DNA from 4 places in the Pseudomonas sp. GW456-E7 genome. Region 1 is predicted to be linked to each of the others. Evidence: predicted binding sites of a transcription regulator. Region 1 holds the regulator's gene; each other region holds the start of a gene.

The links. Region 1 encodes FliA, which starts transcription of late flagellar genes. Its sites were predicted from a motif close to CTAAAGTTTNNNNNNNNNNNGCCGNTAA; they were not measured.
Region 2: the regulator FliA is predicted to act here: its motif matches at 3,241-3,268, upstream of AC07YV_RS03535 (flagellar protein MotY).
Region 3: the regulator FliA is predicted to act here: its motif matches at 3,089-3,116, upstream of motA (flagellar motor stator protein MotA).
Region 4: the regulator FliA is predicted to act here: its motif matches at 3,509-3,536, upstream of flgM (flagellar biosynthesis anti-sigma factor FlgM).

The regions. Positions count from the first base shown of each region.
Region 1 is NZ_JBWKZB010000002.1:14,092-19,841, forward strand. Features, by position in the region: gene AC07YV_RS01560 (chemotaxis protein CheA) at 1-422, opposite strand, end outside; gene AC07YV_RS01565 (protein phosphatase CheZ) at 469-1,257, opposite strand; gene AC07YV_RS01570 (chemotaxis response regulator CheY) at 1,279-1,650, opposite strand; gene fliA (RNA polymerase sigma factor FliA) at 1,818-2,558, opposite strand; gene fleN (flagellar synthesis regulator FleN) at 2,555-3,385, opposite strand; gene flhF (flagellar biosynthesis GTPase FlhF) at 3,502-4,830, opposite strand; gene flhA (flagellar biosynthesis protein FlhA) at 4,842-5,750, opposite strand, start outside.
Region 2 is NZ_JBWKZB010000003.1:144,029-149,778, reverse strand. Features, by position in the region: gene AC07YV_RS03555 (bacterioferritin-associated ferredoxin) at 112-330, opposite strand; gene AC07YV_RS03550 (peroxiredoxin) at 641-1,243, shown strand; gene rnt (ribonuclease T) at 1,454-2,131, opposite strand; gene pyrC (dihydroorotase) at 2,128-3,174, opposite strand; gene AC07YV_RS03535 (flagellar protein MotY) at 3,334-4,239, shown strand; gene AC07YV_RS03530 (argininosuccinate synthase) at 4,369-5,586, shown strand; gene AC07YV_RS03525 (hypothetical protein) at 5,736-5,750, opposite strand, start outside.
Region 3 is NZ_JBWKZB010000001.1:189,548-195,297, forward strand. Features, by position in the region: gene asd (archaetidylserine decarboxylase) at 1-603, opposite strand, end outside; gene AC07YV_RS00810 (rhodanese-like domain-containing protein) at 613-1,437, opposite strand; gene AC07YV_RS00815 (HDOD domain-containing protein) at 1,480-3,018, opposite strand; gene motA (flagellar motor stator protein MotA) at 3,186-4,037, shown strand; gene motB (flagellar motor protein MotB) at 4,041-5,072, shown strand; gene AC07YV_RS00830 (hypothetical protein) at 5,193-5,627, opposite strand.
Region 4 is NZ_JBWKZB010000013.1:55,061-60,810, reverse strand. Features, by position in the region: gene flgB (flagellar basal body rod protein FlgB) at 1-390, opposite strand, end outside; gene cheR (protein-glutamate O-methyltransferase CheR) at 759-1,586, opposite strand; gene AC07YV_RS11160 (chemotaxis protein CheV) at 1,632-2,564, opposite strand; gene flgA (flagellar basal body P-ring formation chaperone FlgA) at 2,648-3,406, shown strand; gene flgM (flagellar biosynthesis anti-sigma factor FlgM) at 3,573-3,899, shown strand; gene AC07YV_RS11145 (flagella synthesis protein FlgN) at 3,948-4,415, shown strand; gene AC07YV_RS11140 (flagellar brake protein) at 4,509-5,255, shown strand; gene AC07YV_RS11135 (MFS transporter) at 5,319-5,750, opposite strand, start outside.

The DNA.
Region 1 (5,750 bases):
GCAACAGGTGCAGCAACCTCTTCGTCAGCCGATTGCGGCTCGGCCAGACGGGCCAGCGCCGCCAGCAGTTCAGGTGTCGCCGCCGTGATCGGGCTGCGCTCGCGGACTTCGCTGAACATGCTGTTCACCGCGTCCAGCGCTTCGAGAACCACGTCCATCAATTCCGAGTCGACGCGACGCTCACCCTTGCGCAGGATGTCGAACACGTTCTCGGCGATGTGGCAGCACTCCACCAGCTCGTTGAGCTGGAGGAAGCCGGCGCCCCCTTTTACAGTGTGAAAACCGCGAAAAATTGCATTGAGCAAATCCGCATCATCCGGACGGCTTTCCAGCTCGACCAGTTGCTCGGACAGTTGCTCTAGAATCTCGCCGGCCTCAACCAGGAAATCCTGAAGGATCTCTTCATCGGCGCCGAAGCTCATCAGGGGGGTGCTCCTAAAGGTCTAAAAACCCAAAAAACCTGAAACTCTAAAATCCCAGGCTGGATAGCAAATCGTCCACATCGTCCTGACCGGACACAACGTCTTCTCTTTTATCGGCATGAATCTGCGGACCTTCACCCTGAGAGAGATGTTTTTGTGGATCTTTTTCAGCAAGCATCGCTTCACGGTCATGTTCGATGCCCGCAAAGCGGTCCACCTGACTGGCCATCAGCACGAGCTTGAGCAGGTTGCTTTCAACTTCGGTGACCAGTTGGGTCACACGCTTGATCACTTGCCCCGTGAGGTCCTGGTAATCCTGGGCGAGCAGGATGTCGTTCAGGTTGCCCGACACCGCGCGATTGTCCGTGCCGCTGCGCACCAGGAAGCCGTCGACCCGCCGGGCCAGTTCACGAAACTCTTCGGCACCGACTTCACGACGCATGAAGCGCCCCCAGTCCGTGCTCAAGGCCTGGGCTTCCTCCGCCAGGCTGTTGACCAGCGGCGTGGCATTTTCCACCAGATCCATGGTGCGGTTGGCCGCGGCCTCGGTCAGCTTGACCACATAACCCAGGCGCTCGGTGGCGTCGGTGATCTGCGACACTTCTTCGGCTTGCGGCATGTGCGGGTCAATCTGGAAATTGACGATCGCGCTATGCAGTTCGCGAGTGAGCTTGCCCACTTCCTGATACAGGCCGCGGTCACGGGTCTGGTTGAGCTCATGGATCAATTGCACCGCGTCGCCGAACTTGCCTTTTTCAAGGCTCTCGACCAATTCGACGGCGTGTTTTTTCAGGGTCGACTCAAAATCGCCCAATGAAGTTTCGTTATTGCCCATAGCTCCCCCGTGGCGCACTCATCAACCGATGCGTTCGAAAATCTTCTCGATTTTTTCTTTCAACGCCTGGGCCGTGAAGGGCTTGACCACATAGCCGTTAACGCCGGCCTGGGCCGCTTCGATGATCTGCTCACGCTTGGCTTCAGCGGTCACCATCAGCACCGGCAGGTGCTTGAGCTTTTCATCGGCACGCACGTGACGCAGCAGATCGATGCCGGTCATGCCCGGCATGTTCCAGTCCGTTACCAGAAAGTCGATGCTTCCGCTGTTGAGCACCGGAATGGCGGTAGTGCCATCGTCGGCCTCGACGGTGTTGGTGAACCCAAGGTCACGCAGCAGGTTCTTGATGATCCGCCGCATCGTTGAGAAGTCATCAACGATGAGGATTTTCATGTTCTTGTCCAATTCGACCTCCAAGCAGTCTTAAACGCGCCCAGCACCTGGACGCGCCATTTCAATCAATCCGGCAAAGCACTCAATGACTGTCTGGAGCACAACAGATCGGGACCGGCGCAGTTCAACACCACACCAGTCTCTTTCGCAGTGTCCCCACACTGCCTTCAGCGCGCTCGCCACTCCCCCAAACGCCCCCGCAAGCGGGCCGCGCACTGGCTGTGTAACTGGCTGACCCGAGATTCGCTGACCCCCAGGACCTCACCGATTTCCTTGAGGTTCAACTCTTCGTCGTAGTACAGCGCCAACACCAGTCGCTCACGCTCCGGCAAATTGGCAATCGCATCCGCCAGCGCAGCCTGGAAGCGTTCATCTTCCAGATCGCGTGACGGCTCGAGATGAGCACTCGCGCCATCCTCGTGCAGCCCTTCGTGCTCGCCGTCCTGCAACAGATCGTCGAAACTGAATAACCGGCTGCCCAGGGTGTCGTTCAAAATTCCGTAGTAATCGTCGAGACTCAATTGGAGTTCGGCCGCAACTTCGTGATCTTTAGCGTCACGGCCGGTTTTCGCTTCAATCGAGCGAATGGCGTCGCTGACCATGCGCGTATTGCGGTGAACCGAACGTGGCGCCCAGTCCCCCTTGCGCACTTCATCGAGCATGGCGCCGCGGATTCGAATGCCCGCGTACGTCTCGAAACTGGCGCCTTTGCTGGCGTCATATTTGGTCGACACCTCAAGCAGGCCGATCATCCCGGCCTGGATCAGGTCTTCGACCTGGACACTGGCCGGCAAACGCGCCAGCAAGTGGTAAGCAATGCGTTTAACCAGCGGCGCGTAACGCTCGATCAGCTCGTACTGCGCATCACGAGCCGATTTTTTGTAGAGGTTGTAACCGCTGGCTGTCATAGAACAGGTCCTGCTGTTTGCTGCACGAGACGCTCGACGAAAAACTCCAGGTGCCCGCGCGGGTTGGCAGGCAGCGGCCAGGTATCGACCTTCTGCGCGATGGCCTTGAACGCCAGCGAGCACTTGGAACGCGGGAAGGCCTCGTAGACGGCGCGCTGCTTCTGCACAGCCTTGCGCACGCTTTCGTCGTAGGGCACCGCGCCGACGTATTGTAGGGCGACGTCGAGAAAGCGATCCGTGACCTTGGTCAACTTGGCGAACAGGTTGCGCCCTTCCTGCGGGCTCTGGGCCATGTTGGCCAGGACGCGGAAGCGGTTCATGCCGTAGTCGCGATTGAGCAACTTGATCAAGGCGTAGGCATCGGTAATCGAGGTCGGCTCGTCGCACACCACCAGCAGTACTTCCTGGGCTGCGCGAACGAAGCTGACGACCGACTCACCAATGCCCGCAGCGGTGTCGATCACCAATACGTCGAGGTTGTCGCCGATATCACTGAAGGCCTGGATCAGGCCTGCGTGTTGCGCAGGGCTCAGATGCACCATGCTCTGTGTGCCGGATGCGGCCGGAACGATACGGATGCCGCCTGGCCCCTGCAGCAATACATCGCGCAGTTCGCAGCGGCCTTCGATCACGTCGGCCAGGGTACGTTTGGGTGTCAGGCCCAGCCGAACGTCAACGTTCGCCAGTCCCAGGTCGGCGTCCAGCAGCATGACGCGCCGGCCAAGCTCAGCCAAAGCCAGGGACAAGTTCACTGACACGTTAGTTTTCCCGACGCCACCTTTGCCGCCGGTCACCGCGATCACCTGTACGGGATGCATGCTGCCCATGTTATTTCTTTACCTTGTCTTGCATAGACGGAGGCCACATTACTGGCTGCGCGTTCACAAACGGAACAATGCATGGCAGACCATCGATGTAGGTACAAAAACGATTCATTATTACCTCAGCCAACCTGCTTGGTCGGGCTGTGGTAGATGTCAGCGAACATGTCAGCCATGGCTTCTTCGCTGGGTTCTTCCTGCATTTGCACGCTGACGGCGCGACTGACCAACTGATGACGGCGCGGCAGATGGAGATCATCCGGAATCCGCGGGCCATCGGTCAGGTACGCCACTGGCAGCTCATGACTGATGGCCAGGCTCAACACCTCGCCCAGGCTTGCCGTTTCATCCAGTTTAGTCAGGATGCAGCCAGCAAGCCCGCAACGCTTGTAACTGTGATAAGCGGCGGTTAGAACCTGTTTCTGGCTGGTGGTTGCCAGGACCAGATAATTTTTTGAGCGGATGCCACGACCGGCCAGGCTTTCGAGCTGCATGCGCAGGGCCGGGTCGCTGGCCTGCAGGCCGGCGGTATCGATCAGCACCACGCGCTTGCGCAGCAATGGATCCAGCGCCTGCACCAGGGACTGGCCCGGATCGACGTGGGTCACCGGCACATTGAGAATGCGCCCCAGGGTCTTGAGTTGTTCCTGGGCACCGATGCGGAAGCTGTCCATGCTCACCAGCGCAATGTTCTGCGCGCCGTACTTGAGCACGTAACGGGCAGCCAGCTTGGCCAGGGTGGTGGTCTTGCCCATGCCGGCAGGGCCGACCATGGCGATGACTCCACCCTCTTCCAGCGGCTCGACGTCCGGGGTAACGATCATGCGCGCCAGGTGCGCCAGCAACATGCGCCAGGCCTGACGAGGCTCCTGGATTTCGCTGATCAGTGCCAGCAGGTCGCGCGACAGCGGGCCAGACAGGCCAATGCGTTGCAGGCGACGCCAGAGGTTGGCCTGGTCCGGACGGCTGCCTTGCAGCTGGTTCCAGGCCAGGGACCCGAGTTGTACTTCCATGAGTTCGCGCAGACTGTTGAGCTCGAAGCGCATCGAGTCGAACGCGCGCGGGTCCACGCCACCGGACGCTGGTACAGCAGCTGGTGCGGGGCGACGGGGTTCGGCGTAGGTCGGTTCGATCAGCGGCTCGGCGGCGGTCAACGGCAAGCCGGCGAACAGCTGGCGGTTGGTTGCATTGTCGCTCTCGCCATCGCTGCGCAGGCTCAATTCGGCCTGGGCGGTGACGATCCGCGACTGAGTCTTGCGCAGCTCGTCCTCGAGCTCCATGTTCGGGACACGCGGCGCCAGCGCCGACAACTTGTAATCCAGTGCAGCCGTCAGCTCGACGCCCCCGGCAATCCGGCGGTTGCCGATAATGGCTGCATCAGCGCCCAGCTCATCGCGAACCAGCTTCATGGCCTGACGCATATCGGCGGCGAAAAAACGCTTAACTTGCATAAACCACTACCTCAGCCGTTGGGCCCTACTGTCGCAACGATGGTCACTTGCTTGTTGTCAGGGATTTCCTGGTAAGCCAACACGTGCAAACCCGGGACTGCGAGCCGGCCGAATCGCGAGAGCATCGCGCGAACCGGACCGGCCACCAGCAGAATCACCGGCTGACCTTGCATCTCCTGGCGCTGCGCCGCGTCGATCAACGAACGTTGCAGCTTCTCAGCCATGCTTGGCTCCAGCAGAACACCCTCTTCCGAGCCTTGTCCTGCCTTTTGCAGACTATTGAGCAATATCTGTTCCAACCTTGGCTCCAGCGTGATAACTGGCAGCTCCGACTCAGTACCTACAATGCTTTGGACGATTGCACGGGAGACGCCAACCCGCACGGCAGCCACCAGCGCGGCGGTATCTTGACTCTTGGCGGCATTGTTGGCGATGGCCTCGGCAATGCTGCGGATATCGCGAACCGGCACTTGCTCGGCCAACAGCGCTTGCAGCACCTTGAGCAGCTGCGACAGTGAAACCACGCCCGGCACCAGCTCCTCAGCCAGCTTCGGCGAGCTTTTGGCCAGCAATTGCATGAGTTGCTGCACTTCTTCGTGACCGATCAGTTCACTGGAATGCTTGTAGAGTATCTGGTTCAAGTGGGTGGCCACCACTGTACTGGCATCGACCACCGTGTAACCAAGGGACTGCGCCTGGGCACGCTGGCTGATTTCGATCCAGACCGCCTCCAGGCCGAAAGCCGGATCTTTGGCGGTAATGCCGTTGAGCGTACCGTAGACCTGCCCCGGGTTGATCGCCAGCTCGCGATCCGGGTAAATCTCCGCCTCCGCCAGGATCACCCCCATCAGGGTCAGGCGATAGGCACTCGGCGCCAGGTCGAGGTTGTCGCGGATGTGCACGGTCGGCATCAGGAAGCC
Region 2 (5,750 bases), on a different contig from region 1:
AATGAAAATTAATCGGAATAAGAATGTTTGTGTTCCGCGTCTAGAGCATAACTAGTTGATTTTGAGGCATAAAAAAACCGGACATATGTCCGGTTCTTTGAAAATCGATACTTAAGCGGCTGTAAATTCTGCTGGATAGGGAATTGCAGCCTGGGCCGTTTGCAGTTTTGTCAGGGTCTCGCGGACCACTTCCTTGGCAAGACAGGCACATTTGCCGCATTGACTGGCAACGCCGGTAGCCACACGGACTTCCTTGTAGCTGCAGCATCCTTCATAGATCGCATCGCGGATTTGACCGTCGGTGACGCCAGTGCAGAGGCAAACATACATAAGGAAGACCGTCGCTGATTGTGACTCAATTGCGATGGATCTTAATGTTAACGAGAATGATTGTCAAAGTGGTTTCAGAGTACTTTTTGTCATAAGCGGGGGTGGCTGACGAACGGTCTATATGGCAAACCGAAGATACAAAACCGTCGGGGATTTCATCGTACCGGGAAAAAACAGCTAAGCCAGCTCAAACACGCGGTGTATGATGGCCGGTCTTTTGCGACCGGGGTTCGTGTCACAGGGCTGTCGCCTCAGGGTGGCAGGCTGATGCGAACCCTGTTTCTCACGCTATTACACCAGGAGATATCCAATGAGCGTACTCGTAGGCAAACAAGCCCCTGACTTCACCGTACCGGCCGTACTCGGCAATGGCGAGATCGTAGACAGCTTCACCCTGTCTTCGGCGATCAAAGGCAAATACGGCCTGGTGTTCTTCTACCCGCTGGACTTCACCTTCGTTTGCCCGTCCGAGCTGATCGCTCTGGACAACCGCATGTCCGAGTTCAAGGCGCGCAACGTTGAAGTGGTCGCTGTGTCGATCGATTCGCACTTCACCCACAACGCCTGGCGCAACACCCCGGTCAACAACGGCGGCATCGGCGAAGTTCGCTACACCATGGCTGCCGACATCAAGCAGGAAATCATGAAGGCCTACGACGTTCAGTCCGCTGACGGCGTAGCGTTCCGTGGCGCGTTCCTGATCGACGACAAAGGCGTTGTCCGTTCGCAGATCATCAACGACCTGCCGCTGGGCCGTAACATGGAAGAGCTGCTGCGTCTGGTCGACGCTCTGCAATTCCACGAAGAGCACGGCGAAGTCTGCCCTGCCAACTGGAAGAAAGGCGACAAAGGCATGAACGCTTCGCCAGAAGGCGTTGCGGCTTACCTGACCGAGCACGCTGCCGCTCTGTAAGGCGCACGCTGCAGGTAAAAAAAACCGGCCGTCGAGGCCGGTTTTTTATGCGCGGGAATAAATCTGCGACTGAAATCCCTGTAGGAGCGAGCTTGCTCCGGGCGGCGTTCCGACGATGGACTCAAGAACACCGCGGGGAACCAGAACGCCCGCGTTATCGTTAACGACCATCGCGAGCAAGCTCGCTCCTACATTGATTCGTGAGTGCCATCAATCGTTGAAGTCTTCCCAACCACCCATCTGTTTCCAGCGATTGACGATGCCGCAGAACAGCTCTGCCGTCTTCTCGGTGTCATAGCGCGCCGAGTGGGCCTCGCGACCGTCGAAGTCGATGTCCGCTGCCTGACACGCCTTGGCCAGCACGGTCTGGCCGTATGCCAGGCCAGCGAGCGTCGCGGTATCGAAACTGGAGAACGGATGGAACGGATTGCGCTTCATGTCCAGGCGCGCAACCGCCGCGTTCAGGAAGCCCAGGTCGAAGCTGCTGTTATGCCCGACCAGGATCGCCCGTTTGCAACCGTTGGCCTTGAGGGCCTTGCGCACGCCGCGGAAGATATCGTTCAGGGCCGACTCTTCACTCACGGCCATGCGCAGCGGGTGATCGAGCTTGATCCCGGTGAATTCCAGGGCCGCCGCTTCGATGTTCGCACCTTCGAATGGCTCGACACGGAAGAAGTAGGTGTGATCCGGGTAGACAAAACCCTTTTCATCCATGGCGATGGTGGTCGCGGCGATTTCCAGCAGGGCGTCGGTGGCGGAGTTGAAGCCACCGGTTTCTACGTCGACGACAACCGGCAGGTAACCACGAAACCGTGCGGCCATTGGATGACGGGAACCGCCACCGCCGCCATTGCCTTCCAGTTCGTCGTCGAAATGGTCTTCACTCACGCGTGTTCCTCCAGCAGGCGCCAGCGCAGTTTTTCACCGGCGCGCAGCGGGATAACGGTCAGCTCGCCAAACGGCAGGCTGGCAGGGGCGGTCCATTCTTCGCGGACCAGGGTGATGCGATCGGTGTTGACCGGCAGGCCATAGAAACGCGGGCCGTTGAGGCTGGCGAAGGCTTCGAGCTTGTCCAGCGCATTGCGCTGCTCGAACGCTTCGGCGTACATCTCGATCGCCGCATAGGCGGTGTAGCAGCCAGCGCAACCACAAGCGGCTTCCTTGGCGTGCTGGGCGTGGGGGGCCGAGTCGGTGCCGAGGAAGAATTTTTCGCTGCCGCTGGTGGCGGCGTCGAGCAGGGCTTCCTGGTGCGTATTGCGCTTGAGGATCGGCAGGCAGTAGAAATGCGGCCGAATCCCGCCCACCAGCATGTGGTTGCGGTTGTACAGCAGGTGATGCGCGGTGATGGTCGCGCCAACGTTGGCCGAAGCCGAGTTGACGAACTGCACGGCGTCAGCGGTGGTGATGTGTTCGAACACCACTTTGAGCGTCGGGAAACGCTCGACCACACGTCGCATGTGCTCGTCGATGAAGATTTTTTCGCGGTCGAACACGTCGACATCGCCACGGGTGACTTCACCGTGGATCAGCAACGGCATCCCGACTTCGGCCATGGCCTCGAGTGCAGGGAAAATCTTGTCGATGCTGGTAACACCAGAGTCCGAGTTGGTGGTCGCGCCGGCCGGGTACAGCTTGGCGGCGTGCACGAATCCGCTGGCCTTGGCCTCGCGGATCTCTTCAGGCTGGGTGCGGTCGGTCAGGTACAGGACCATCAGCGGCTCGAACGGGCTGCCGGCAGGGCGGGCAGCGAGAATCCGCTGGCGATAGCCGTCGGCTTCGGCCGCGTTGCGCACCGGTGGAACCAGGTTGGGCATGATGATGGCGCGGCCAAAGGTGCGCGCGACATCCGCGACGGTATTGGTCAACACGGCACCATCACGAAGATGAATGTGCCAGTCGTCGGGACGCAGCAGGGTCAGGCGGTCGGACATGAGGGGATTCCAGGCGGGTCAAACTCAAGGGAATGCTACCGGAAAAGACTCTTGCAGGCACTCGCTATCAAGTTTTGCCGCAAGCTTCCGATATCCAACAGGTATGCCGTAAACATGTGTGTGTCGGTCTTTTTGTTGTAGAAGCCAGTGGAGCCTCCCGTGCGCCAGCGTTATTTAGCCTTGCTCAGTGTGTTTGCCAGCCTTCCCGCGATGGCGCTCACTTTTCAGACCCGCCTGGAGAGCATTGAGTGGACGGTCGAAGGCGACAAGTTCGAATGCCGCCTGACGCAGCCGATTACCGACTTCGGCTCGGGTGAGTTCGTGCGCAAGGCCGGTGAGCAGGCAACGTTTCGTCTGAAAGCCTATAACCCGATGATGGGCGGAGGTTCGGCGACCTTGCTGGCCGCTGCCGCACCGTGGCAACCGGGGCGCGACGATATCAACCTGGGCACGGTGAGGATCGGCAGCGGCAACGTGTTGTTCAACAGTTCACAGGCGCAGGCCGGACGCCTGATCAGCGGTCTGATGGACGGTCGCAGCCCGGTGGTTCGCCGTTCCTCGGGAGATGGCCGGGTGTCGGAAGTGCGCTTGCTGCCGGTCAGGTTCACCCAGGCGTTTGCCGATTATCAAAGCTGCGTGGCCAAACTGTTGCCGCAGAACTTCGAGCAGGTGAAACAATCCCAAATTGGCTTCCCTGGCGGCGGGATCGAGCTCGACAGCGCCGCGAAAGCCAAGCTGCAGGTGATGCTGGAGTACATGAAGGCTGATCCGACGGTCAATCACATCGAGCTCGACGGTCACTCCGACAACAGCGGCAATCGCCTGACCAATCGCGACCTGTCGCGGCGCCGGGCCCTGGCAGTGATGGAGTTCTTCAAGGCCAACGGCATCCAGGAGTCGCAAATCACCCTGCGTTTCCATGGCGAACGTTATCCGCTGGCGCCCAATACCAACAACGCCAACCGTGCGAAGAACCGTCGGGTAGCGGTACGTCTGGAGCGGGGAGCGCCCGCGGAACAAGTCGCCCCGCAGGCGACGAAAGCGGCCACTTCGGCAACGTCCTGACCCTTCGGTCATCGTCGCGCTCTCGACAGATTCTGTCGCTTGGTCGTCATAAGCTGTCGCGCCTCTGTAAATTATCCTGCATGAGCGGTAGACTTCACGGCTTTCCGTAGAACCCCGTGGAGTGATGGCATGGCGGACGTAAACAAGGTCGTTCTGGCGTATTCCGGCGGCCTGGACACTTCGGTGATCCTCAAGTGGCTGCAGGATACTTATAACTGTGAAGTGGTGACCTTCACCGCTGACCTGGGTCAGGGCGAAGAGGTCGAACCTGCACGCGCCAAGGCTCAGGCCATGGGCGTCAAAGAGATCTACATCGACGACTTGCGCGAAGAGTTCGTGCGCGATTTCGTTTTCCCGATGTTCCGCGCCAACACCGTTTACGAGGGCGAGTACCTGCTGGGTACTTCCATCGCTCGTCCGCTGATTGCCAAGCGCCTGATCGAAATCGCCAACGAAACCGGCGCTGACGCCATTTCCCATGGCGCCACCGGCAAGGGCAACGACCAGGTTCGTTTCGAATTGGGCGCGTACGCCTTGAAGCCTGGCGTGAAAGTGATTGCTCCCTGGCGCGAATGGGACCTGCTGTCCCGTGAAAAGCTGATGGACTACGCCGCGAAGCACGCGATCCCGATCGAGCGTCACGGCAAGAAGAAATCCCCGTACTCCATGGATGCCAACCTGCTGCACATCTCCTATGAGGGCGGCGTGCTGGAAGACACCTGGACCGAGCACGAAGAAGACATGTGGCGCTGGACCGTTTCCCCGGAAAACGCTCCAGACAAGCCGCAGTACCTGGAACTGACCTACCGCAACGGCGACATCGTCGCGCTGGATGGCGTCGAAATGACGCCGGCCACCGTGCTGGCGACCCTGAACCGTATCGGTGGCGAGCACGGTATCGGTCGTCTCGACATCGTCGAGAACCGCTATGTGGGCATGAAGTCCCGTGGCTGCTACGAAACCCCTGGCGGCACCATCATGCTGCGTGCCCACCGTGCGATCGAATCGATCACCCTGGACCGCGAAGTGGCTCACCTCAAGGACGAGTTGATGCCCAAGTACGCCAGCCTGATCTACACCGGCTACTGGTGGAGCCCTGAACGTCTGATGCTGCAACAGATGATCGATGCGTCCCAGGTCAACGTGAACGGCGTTGTGCGCCTGAAACTGTACAAGGGCAATGTGATTGTCACTGGCCGCAAGTCCGACGACTCGCTGTTCGACGCCAACATTGCTACTTTCGAAGAAGATGGCGGCGCGTACAACCAGGCGGATGCTGCGGGCTTCATCAAGCTCAACGCCTTGCGCATGCGCATTGCGGCGAACAAAGGTCGGAAGCTGTTCTGAGACCTTTGAGCTCGTGATGGGTGCCTGAGCTCGTCCTTGACGAGGTCAGGCACCTGAAAACGGGGTGTGATGCCAGTTACTGCGATGTTGGGTGCATTCGTTGCCGCTCACGGTTTCCTGTCCATTTCCTTCCGATGGTCTGTCTGGCTCTACGCGTTGTTGTT
Region 3 (5,750 bases), on a different contig from region 1:
CACCAGCACCACGGCCATCGGCCCGCGCTCGGTGTCGAAAATGCACGCCACGCGCTCGTTGCGGGCGAACAGTTCCGGAACGTTTTCAGCGGTGGTCTGGTTGACCGAGAACAGACGACCCGGGATGTAGACCATCTCGCGCAGGGTGCCGGCCAGCGGCATGTGCACGCGGTGGTAGTCCTTCGGCGACAGGTAGATGGTCGCGAAGTCACCGCCCATGAACGGCGCAGCGTTCGCCGCATCGCCACCCAACAGTTCCAGCACGCTGAAGCTGTGGCCCTTGGCCTGGAATACACGACCGTGCTCGATCGGGCCGAGCTGGCTGATCGCGCCGTCGGCCGGGCTGAGGATCGCGCCCGGCGTTTCGTCCAGCGGACGGGCACCGTCTTTCAGTGCGCGGGTGAAGAACGCGTTGAAGTGCTCGTAGGCAGTCAGGTCTTCGACCAGCGCTTGGGACATGTCGACTTGATAGCGCTTGGCGAACCAGGCGGTAAAGGCATTCTTGAACCAGCGCACGCGGCATTCGGCGATGCAGCCGGCCAGTCGCGAGAGCAAGTTGTGGGGCAGCAGGTACTGGCCGAGGAGAAACAGACGCTTGTTCATTAACAGTCCTTAAAAATCTTGAATTTCTACCGGGGTATCGGGATGGTTGCCCCATTCGCCCCAGGAGCCGGCGTAGCCCTTGACCCGCGGATAACCGAGAGCCTTGGCCACCAGATAGGTGAAGCCAGAACGGTGGTGGGTCTGGCAGTGGGTAATCACTTCTTTGTCTTTGCTGATCCCGAGTTGTTCGAGGATCTGCGGCATGTCGGTGCGGATGCGCAACTGGCGTGCCCGATCCATGCCGGCGGTCCATTCGAAATTGACCGCGCCGGGAATGTGCCCGCCCTTGGCCGCCAGGACCTTCTCGCCGGAATACTCCAGCGGCCCACGTGCGTCCCAGATGGCCAGGTCGGCGGCACCGAGGCGGCTTTGCAGGTATTCACGGGTGGCGGTGGGTTCATCGTGCAGGGTCAGAGAAACCGGGCCGCCCACGGCTGGCGGGATCTGGATCGACATGGGCAAGCCTTCTGCCAGCCAGGCCGTCAGGCCGCCGTCGACATAGTGGTACTTGCTGTGGCCGATGACATCCAGCAGCCAGATAAAGCGTCCGGCCCAACCGCCGCCTTCGTCGTCATACACCACGTAGACCGCATCGGGATTGTGTCCCAGCTCGCCAAACAGCGTTTCGAGTGCTGCCTGCGGGGGCATCAGTCCAGGGGCGGGGGCCTGCCCCAGTTGCGTGCGTTTCGGATCGACAAAACGCGCGCCGGGAATGTGTCCCTCGGCGTAGCGGGCGGGACTGGTCAAGTCCACCAGAATCAGTTCGCGGGCATCGAGGCGAGGGAGCAAGTCGCTCGGCTCGATCACCAGCGGCAAGCCAGAGAAGTCAGACATGTGAGGTCTCCAGAGCACAAAAGGGAGGATTGTAGCGCAGCCTTATTGGCCACGGTGGCTAAAGCTGTGAAGGGCTTTTTCGATGCACTGCGCGGTTTTGCCGAAGGCCTGTACGGAAACTTCCGAAAACGGCCCGCCGCCCTGATCCGCCACGACGATCATGATCACCCGGCCATTGTTGACCAGCGAGCGCAGCAGCAGGTGTTCGCCGCTGAACTGTGAGCGCAGGCTGTGGGGCAGCAGGGCCGAGAATTGCGCGTTGTTGGCCGGTGTCAGGCGGACCTGGGCCTGTTGCGCGAGCAGGCGTTGCAATACGTTGCTCTGGCTCACCACGAAGTTCAGCCCGGCCGTTTCCTTCGGCAGGCCGGCCGTCTGGTGTACGCGCAGGTTGGCATGGGTACGGTCGGCCATCAGGATCATCACCCGACGCATGCCGCAGGCTGCAAGGGCGTCCCGGGCGGCGATGGTCAAGTGCATGGCGTTGGTGAAACGACTCGGCTCGGCCAGCAATTCGGCGCATTGCTTGCGCCATTTCGCCAGATCTTCGGCAGTGGGGGCCGCGGCCGGCAGCAGTCCGGCGTGGATACGGTTCATGCCCCACGGCCAGATCAGCGATTCGGCGGGGTGCCAGAGGTCGGGCATGGCGTGATGGCGCGCGCTGTTGGCGGCTTGCTGGTGCAGTTGTTGTTGCACCTCATCCATCGGCATTTGCAGGTAAAGGCTGGTCAGGTACTGCCAGCGTTCACTGTGCGGGCTGTCCCAGGCGTGTTGTGCCGACAGCGCCAGCCCGTTGGCCAGCAGCACCGTATTGGCCGGTTGATTGAGCCAGCGGCGCAGGGTCGGATCGTCATCGAGGCGGTTCTGCTGGCGCAACGGGTGCTCGCTGTCACGGGCGATGCGCAGGACTTTCACCAGCTCCCGCTGCTCGGTGAGCAACAGGCGATAGCCCTGTTGCACCCAGATCGGCAAGCGCCAGACCTCCACCAGCGCCTGGCCGATGTCCAGCAGGCGTACGCCAAACAATTGCTTTTCGACTTTACGTGCCGACTCACCTTTATGGATGACTCGCAGTTCCCAGTCTTCGAGCAGTTTTGGATGGGTCAGCGCCAAAGGCCACAGGGGCGAAAGAAACAGCAGGCTGCCCCAGTGGATGTCCTGCCACAGGCGCGCCAGGCGACTGGCAAAAAAACCATTGGCCTGTTGCGTGGCGTGCTGGCTGATCATCTGCAGCTGACGCAAGGCTTTGGGGATTTCGGACTGGGGTTCAGCGGGCAGCCGCGCGAGCAATTCTTCGGTGCGTTTCAGGCCGAGGCGATTGATCGCGATCTCGAGGTTTTCCGCCGGCTCGGTCATGCCGCCGTGAGTGTGCCGGTTGGCTTCGCGAATCACGCTCAAGGCCAGGGCGGGGCTGCCTTGCATGAGGTCGGCGATATCGCGCAGCGAGCTGCGATTGTCGCGGATGGCCTTGCAGACCCGGTCGTGGCTGGCTTGCGGAACCGGCAAGCGCACGCCATCGAGCAGCTTGACCCAGCCTTCGAGCGTCGTTGGTTTTGGTGTTGGAACGTTCGTTTCGTTAACCATGGTGGGAGGCGATCATCGTCAACAATACCTGTGCCCGGAAGGGGTCAAATTAGCTTTTCGCCTGAACTGGCTATAGTCTGGCGCAGTTTTGCCGATAAGTAGAAGAAGAGATTTTTTAACTTCCGAATATGACCTTGAACCCGACTCAGTAAGTGCTCTCCTAACCTATGGCTAAAATTATCGGCATCATCGTCGTATTCGCGAGCGTGCTCGGCGGATACGTGCTTTCCCACGGCAAGATTGCCGCCCTGATCCAGCCTTTCGAGGTCATGATTATTGGCGGTGCAGCCCTCGGCGCATTCTTGCAGGCCAACCCCGGCTACATGACGATGCACGTGCTCAAGAAGTCCCTGGGCATGTTCAGCTCGCGTTTCAACCACGCCTTTTACCTTGAAGTGCTGGGCCTGATCTACGAGATCCTCAACAAGAGCCGCCGCGAAGGCATGATGGCCATCGAAGGCGACATCGAAGATGCCGCCGCGAGCCCGATCTTCGCCAAGTACCCGACGGTCCTCAAGGACGAGCGCATGACCGCGTTCATCTGTGATTACCTGCGCATCATGTCCTCCGGCAACATGGCCCCACACGAGCTGGAAGGCTTGTTCGACATGGAACTGTTCAGCCTCAAGGAAGACCTGGAGCACCCATCTCACGCGGTCAACGGCATCGCCGACGCCATGCCCGGTTTCGGTATCGTCGCGGCGGTACTGGGTATCGTGGTGACCATGGCTTCGCTGGGTGAGGGCGACCAGAAGTCCATCGGCCTGCACGTGGGTGCGGCACTGGTCGGTACCTTCTTCGGTATTCTCGCCGCCTACGGCTTCTTCGGCCCGCTGGCCCATTCCCTGGCCCACGATGCCAAGGAAGAGCTGAACGTCTACGAAGCCATCAAGGCCTCGCTGGTGGCTTCGGCTTCCGGCATGCCGCCATCGCTGGCCGTTGAGTTCGGGCGCAAGGTTCTGTACCCGGCGCACCGTCCAAGCTTCGCCGAGCTGGAACAAGCGGTTCGTGGTCGTTAAGAAATGGAAAATAACCAGCCGATAATCATCAAGCGCGTCAAGCGCTACGCCGGCGGGCATCACGGGGGCGCCTGGAAAATCGCCTTCGCCGACTTCGCCACGGCGATGATGGCGTTCTTCCTGGTGTTGTGGCTGCTGTCCACCGCCACGCCGGAACAGAAGATCGCCATCGCCGGTTACTTCAAGGACCCGATCGGCTTTTCCGAAAGCGGCACGCCCTACATCATCGATCTGGGCGGCACGCCGACCCTGGCGCCGGAAAACACCCTCAACCCTGAGGTGAAGTCCCAGCCGCAGCCGGACAAGGTCACCATCGATACCGACCAGGTCGAAGGCATGGCCGAGCAGGTCGAAAAGGAACGTCTCGAACTGTTGCTGCAAGAACTGCAGAACAAAGTTGATGAGAATCCGCAGTTGCAGAAGTTCAAGGACCAGATCCTGTTCGAAATTACCCCGGACGGCCTGCGTATCCAGATCATGGACGCGGAAAACCGCCCGATGTTCGACTCGGGCTCAGCTCGCTTGAAGCCGTATTTCGAAGACATCCTGCTGGCCATGGCCGACACCATCAAGGCGGTGCCGAACAAGATCAGCATCAGCGGTCACACCGATGCCAAGCCGTACACCGGCACCGGTGATTTCGGTAACTGGGAACTCTCGGCCAACCGTGCCAACGCCGCACGGCGTGCGCTGGTGGCGGGCAGCTATCCGGATGCACAGGTGGCGCGCGTGGTCGGTTATGCCTCGTCGGCGTTGTTTGATCGCGAGCATCCGTTCAACCCGGTCAACCGCCGTATCGACATCGTGGTGCTGACCAAGAAAGCCCAGCGTGCCATCGAAGGTTCGCAAGGCGCGGAGCCAGCTCCCGATGCACCGCAAGGTTCGACTGCTCCGGACGGCGCGCCGGCCACACCGGTCGATCCAAATGCGTTGCCGGCGGACAAGGAACCGCTGCCGGCTCACGAACTGCGCGAACGGTTGAACCTGTTCGATGATCCAGCGCCGAAGCCGGGTGAGTCTGGCGCCCGGCCGTGACGCCCTGATTTCCCTGTCATGGATCTCGCGTAACGACAAAATGCCCGTATCTAGCGATACGGGCATTTTTGCAGCTGGGTGCGATGCTTGGGTGAGTGCGGACGCTATAAAATATTCAGGCTATTTATCGGCTGAATTGAAGTTGATCCTGAATTTTCCTTCTGTTAATGCGGGCCTCTCCTTAGTGGTGTCGGAACTTTCATAACAAACAAACGTGCCTTGAAAGTTGTTATCGGTACTGTCTGTAATCGATATTTTCCCCCGCTGGGCATACCACAATCTTTCGGGTGGGATTTCCTTGCCTGGCTCAAATTTAATAACCTCTGAGTGAGGTTCTAAAACATGGCTGCCTTTGCCCCAGCTAATCGGGATAAAAAATAAAATTAAATATCCGTCCGTGGATGTAGCATTAATGTAGCGGAGCTCGGAGCTGAGGCTGCCATACAAAGAATGAAAGTCGAATGGCTTTTCTAAATTCTCCAATTTCATTGACGCACGGACCGCTCCGTCCATTTTTTTCGCATTGTACTTCTTATCGAAATCTTTAACGTTCATATGAGTTTCTCGTGTTGAGATTGTTAGGCAGGCTGCCTCCACTCAAGCAGCCAAGCTGGTAGCCAACGAAGAAACAACGCGATGAATAGCTGGGTTAATTCATTCACCCAGACCTCTCAAGTT
Region 4 (5,750 bases), on a different contig from region 1:
TGACACCAGCCCTTTGAATTTGCTGTTGAGCAGGGTGAAGCTGGCCTGGAAGTTGACCGCGTTTTCCGCGTAGTTCGACTGTTCCAGCTGAGCGTCCACGGTGTTCTGGTCGATCGACGGTTGCATCGGCGTGCGATACAGCAACGATTCGTCGCCATTGCCCAGACCTTCAGCTTCGATATGACGGTTGTTGGTCATGTTCAAGGCGAAGGTGCCGTTTTTGGTTTTCTCGTTCTGCTCGGCGAGCACTTTCGAGAAGTCCAGGTCCCGAGCCTTGTAGTTCGGGGTATCGGCGTTGGCGATGTTGTTGGCCAGGACTTCGGCACGCTGGGCGCGGAAGCCCAGGGCTTGTTCGTGGATACCGAGCGCTTTATCGAAGCTGATGCTCATGTCGGGAAACCTTCGGGTGACCTGATTTTTCGTAGGATCAACTTAGCAAGCCCCATGCCAATTCAAAAAAGCCCGGAAACCGGGGCTTTGCCGGACATGGCAAGGCGGCAATGCCAGAAAAGCGGCAACGGTTTTCCGCCGCCTGCCGCTTTTCTGCCGCTTGGCACCGCTTACGAAGACACCAACTGACCCTGTGGGAGCGGGCTTGCCCGCGAAAGCGGTGTGTCAGGCAAAGTTGATATCGACTGACACGACGCCTTCGCGGGCAAGCCCGCTCCCACAAGGGGTGTGGTGATTTCAAATGATCATTTGCAGGCATAAAAAAAGGAGTCCCTGAGGACTCCCGTTTTTTGACAACAGCAGCGAAATCATTTCGCCTGGTAAATGATCCCCGGGCTGCACTGGACCATCTGGTAATGATCCGGCAAACCGTTCAACGCTTCGGAAGCACCGAGGAACAGGTATCCACCCGGCTTCAACGTGCTGTGGATGCGCAACAGGATGTCCTTCTTCACCTCGGCGGAGAAGTAGATCAGCACGTTGCGGCAGAACACGATGTCGAACTTGCCGAGGCCCGCGTAACTGTCCAGCAGGTTGAACGAACGGAACTCCACCCGGCTCTTGATCGGCGCCTTGATCGCCCAGCGTCCCGGCCCTTTCGGGTCGAAATAACGCTGCAGGCGCTCGGGCGACAGACCGCGGCCGATGGCCAGGCTGTCGTACTCGCCGGTCTTGCAGTTGTTCAGCATGGTGCCGGACAGGTCGGTGGCAACGATCTGTACGCCCATCCTCAACTGGCCCATGTTGACCCGTTCGAACTCGTCGATGGACATCGACAGCGAATACGGTTCCTGGCCCGACGAGCACGCCGCCGACCAGATACGCAGGCGCTGGCCGGGGCTGGCCTTGATCGCTTCGGGCAGGACCTTGTTCTTCAAGACTTCAAACGGGTAGGTGTCACGAAACCACAGGGTTTCGTTGGTGGTCATTGCATCCACCACCTGTTCGCGCAAACCGCTGCGCGGCTGGGTCTGCATGCGCTGAACCAGCTCACCCAAAGACTTGATGCCTTGCTGTTCCATCAGTTTGTTGAGACGGCTGGAGACCAGGTACTGCTTGTTTTCACCGAGCAAAATGCCACAGGCTTTTTCCAGGAATACCCGGAACTGTTCGAAATCCAAATTACCCGTAGACAATGATGCCGCCTCTTAAATCGTGTTGACTGCCAGGGGCGCAGGCCCCTAGCTGATATCTGCTGCTTTGATCCGGTCGACTACCCGGGATGCCAGGTCATCAGGACGGAACTTGGCCAGGAAGTCATCGGCACCGACTTTCTTGACCATCGCCTGATTGAATACCCCCGACAACGAAGTATGCAGGATGATATGAAGCTTTTGCATGCGCGGGTCGTTGCGGATTTCCGCCGTCAGGGTGTACCCGTCCATCTCCGGCATCTCGATGTCGGAGATCATCATCAGGAACTCTTCTTCCGGCTTCTTGCCCTCGTCGACCAGTTTGCGCAGGTAGTCCAGCGCTTGCCGACCATCGTTCAACGCCACCACTTCGACGCCGACCGTTTGCAGGCAACGCGTGACCTGCTTGCGCGCCACCGAGGAGTCGTCGACCGTCAGCACGCGCAACGAAAGCGCCTTGTGCTGGGTTTCGACATCCACCACGCCGACGGAAATCGCTTCCGGCGTAGGTGCCACTTCCGCGAGCACCTTCTCGACATCGATGATTTCCACCAACTGATTGTCGACCCGCGTCACCGCCGTGAGGTAGTGATCGCGTCCGGTGCCCTTGGGTGGCGGATGGATCTCCTCCCAGTTCATGTTGACGATGCGCTCCACCGAGCGCACCAGGAAACCCTGGGTCTTGGTGTTGTACTCCGTGATGATCACGAACGGATTGTTCTTGTCCTTCAACGCACCGGAGCCGGTCGCCATCGCCAGATCAAGGATCGGAATGGTCGCCCCCCGGATGTTCGCCACGCCGCACACGACAGGACTGGACTTGGGCATCAACGTCAGCTGAGGGCATTGCAGCACCTCCCGAACCTTGAATACGTTGATCCCGTACAGCTGCTGGCCGTCGAGACGGAACAACAACAGCTCAAGGCGATTCTGCCCCACCAGTTGCGTGCGCTGGTTTACCGAATCCATTACACCAGCCATGCCCAGACTCCTACACCAACGCCAAGTGTTGTTGCGACGCGCCTTCATCACTAAACGGCACGGCGCTTGCTTTTTTAATCGTTATGAACACAGAACCGACATTTTTTCGACGCCTGACCACACCCTATCGCAAATTGCTGGGCGTGCTGGCGGCTGTTTGCCTGTTCAACGCTGGCACCCCTGCCCTTGCTGACGCGGTTACCTTGCCTGACATGCTTATCGGCGTCACTCAGGGCTTTCTTGAATTCACCGTAGAAGACTATCTGGCAACCAGTCAAACGGAAGGTCGCTACGAGATCCAGGTCAACCCGCTCGACCCGCGCATGCACATGCCCATGTGCGACAAGGAATTGACAGCAACCCTCGAGAGTCCCAAGCCGCTGGGACGGGTCACGGTCAAGGTCCGCTGCGAGGGCGCCTCCCCCTGGACTGTGTTCGTACCCGCTCAAGTCCGCCTGTTTCGCGATGTCGTGACCACCGCCCGGCCACTGCGTCGCGCCGCCATTGTCGAGCCCGGAGATGTGGTGCTGCGCGAGCGCGATATCAGCCTGATCAGCCAGGGCTACCTGACGTCCCTCGACCAGGCGATCGGGCAGCGATTGACCCGACCAATGGTCACCGACCAGGTGATTACCCTGGTGCATATCGAACAGGCCGAGGTGATCCGCAAGGGTGATCAGGTGGTGATTACCGCCCGCAGCGGTACGCTCAGCGTGCGCATGCCCGGCGAAGCCCTGTCGAACGGCAGCCTGAGCGAACAGATCCGGGTGAAAAACCTCAACTCCCAGCGAGTCATCAAGGCGCAGGTCATGGCGCCGGGGCAGGTGGAAGTGTCCATGTAAGGCGCTCTGCTCATCGGAATGTGGCGCTTGCCGCGGCTGTTCCCTAGACTGTGCTCCATGCAGGGCAAGCGCTGACGCGCGCGAGGTTCATTGAAAATGAGCCTAAAGTTTTCCAGGGAATGGCCGAAACCATGGCAAGCGTCCAAATTCCCAGAGGTTTTTTATCATGGTCATCGATTTCAGCCGTTTGAACAGCTCCTCGCCCCTTACGGGCAGTACACGTACCAGCGCCAGCAAGGAAAGCGCCGAAGCCGGCAAAACCGCGCCGCTGGAATCCGCGGCCGAACAGGCCGGTACCGTCAACAGCGGGGAATCGGTACATCTCAGCAATGAGGCTCAACAGTTGCAGAAGGTCACTGACAAGCTGCGCGATCAGCCTGCCGTCGACAAAGCCCGCGTGGCCGAGTTGAAAGCAGCGATTGCCGATGGCAGCTATAAAGTCGACAGCAACCGTGTAGCCAGCAAACTGCTCAACTTCGAAGCCCAGCGCTAGGCCACCGCCGGCGCCAGGCTTTTGGACGCTTAAAACCCAAGGCCAGCCATGCACGACACTCATTTACTGCAACTGATCACCGACGACTTTGCTCCAGCGCAACATCTGCTGGAATTACTGCAGACCGAATCCCTCGCCTTGCATGGCCGTGACATGCCATTGCTCGAGGGCATCCTGGCGCAGAAACAGGCATTGGTCGTCCTGCTCGAACAGCATGGCCGCAAGCGCAGTGAAATCCTCGCCAGCCTCAACCTGCCGACCAACCGCGGCGGGCTGGAGCAACTGGCCAGCCAGTCGAGCATTGGCGACCAGTTGCTGGCGCAAAGTGACGTGCTGACCGATCTCCTGGCCCAGTGCCAGGCCATCAACGCCAACAACGGCCAGTCGATCCTCACTCAGCAGGCCGCTACGGCCACCCAGCTGAAAATCCTTACAGGCGGTGAAACTCCGGCGCTTTACGATGCCAGCGGAACATTCTCCAAGCTTGCTAAGCCGCGCCCCCTCAGTCAGGCTTAGGCCGCTCAATGAGCCCGCTCTATCCAAGACGCGAAAGATGCTGGCAGAATGCTGGCCAGCCGTAGTCAAATTTTGCCTGGAGATTGATTAACCGTGTCCAATGCCTTATCCGTGGATGATGCTCCGCAGCCACCCAAGGTGCTCTCCACGCCCTTGGAAATCTCCAGCAACCTGCGCCAGCTGCTCGAAAGCCATGACCCGCTGATCATCACGTTCCACGAGCGCAGCCAGCGCTTCCAGAGCTATCTGGTGGATCTGGACCGTGACAGCAACATGATTGCCCTGGACGAAATGATCCCTCGTGATGGCGAGCGCTACCTGATGGCGGGCGAACCTTTCAGGGTCGAAGGCTTCCACGAAGGTGTGCGCATTGCCTGGGAAAGCAACGGCCAATTGAAGATCGACGAATCCGGTGGCAGCCGCTGCTATCGCGGCGCCCTGCCCGATGAAGTGGTGTACCACCAGCGCCGCAATGCGTTCCGCGCGGCACTGAAGCTGGCACAACTGGTCAACGTCAATCTCGACGGCGAAAAACTCAAGGCCCCCATCAGCGGCAAGCTGCTGGATATTTCCGCTACCGGCTGCAAACTGCGTTTCGACGGCGACATCACGGGCAGCCTGCAACTGGGCCAGGTGTACGACCGCTTCAGCGCCGACCTGCCCTTTGGCAAGATGACTGCTCCGGTCGAGTTGCGTTATCTGCACTTTGAAGAAAAGATCTCCACCACCTTCGCCGGCGTTCGCTTCCACAACATGAGCGGACTGGTGCAGCGTCAGGTCGAACGCTTCGTCTACCAGTTGCAACGAGAAGCGCGCCGCTTCGACAAAGACGACATCTGATAGAGCCTCCACAAAAAACGGGCAGTCCCTTGCGGTGACTGCCCGTTTTTTTTGTGCCCGGCTTTAAGGCCTGGCCTCGCTGAAGTTAGGGTCCCGCCCTGTATCAGGGTCTTGCGGCGGCTGATCGGTTTCAGTTTCGGTGACGGCTTCTGGTTCTGGCTCAGGCCCGGTACTCACCGGAGTGTGCATCTGATCCTGCACCACCTGTTCATCAACACGCGGGTCGAGGCAGGCCACCAGTGGCGAACTCGTCATATTGTCCGGCATGGCCACGTGATGCAGCGGTGCGTCGTCGACCTGATGCAGGTTGGTCACCGCTTTCGGGCGAATCCGCCACACCAGCACCAAGGCGAAGAAACTGAAGAAGGCATAAAGCATCTGGCTGCCGAACAGCTTCATCAGCACACCTGCCACCAGCGGCCCGATACTCGCACCCACACCGTAGGTCACCAGCAACATCGCCGTCAGGGACACCCGGCGATCACCTTCGACGTG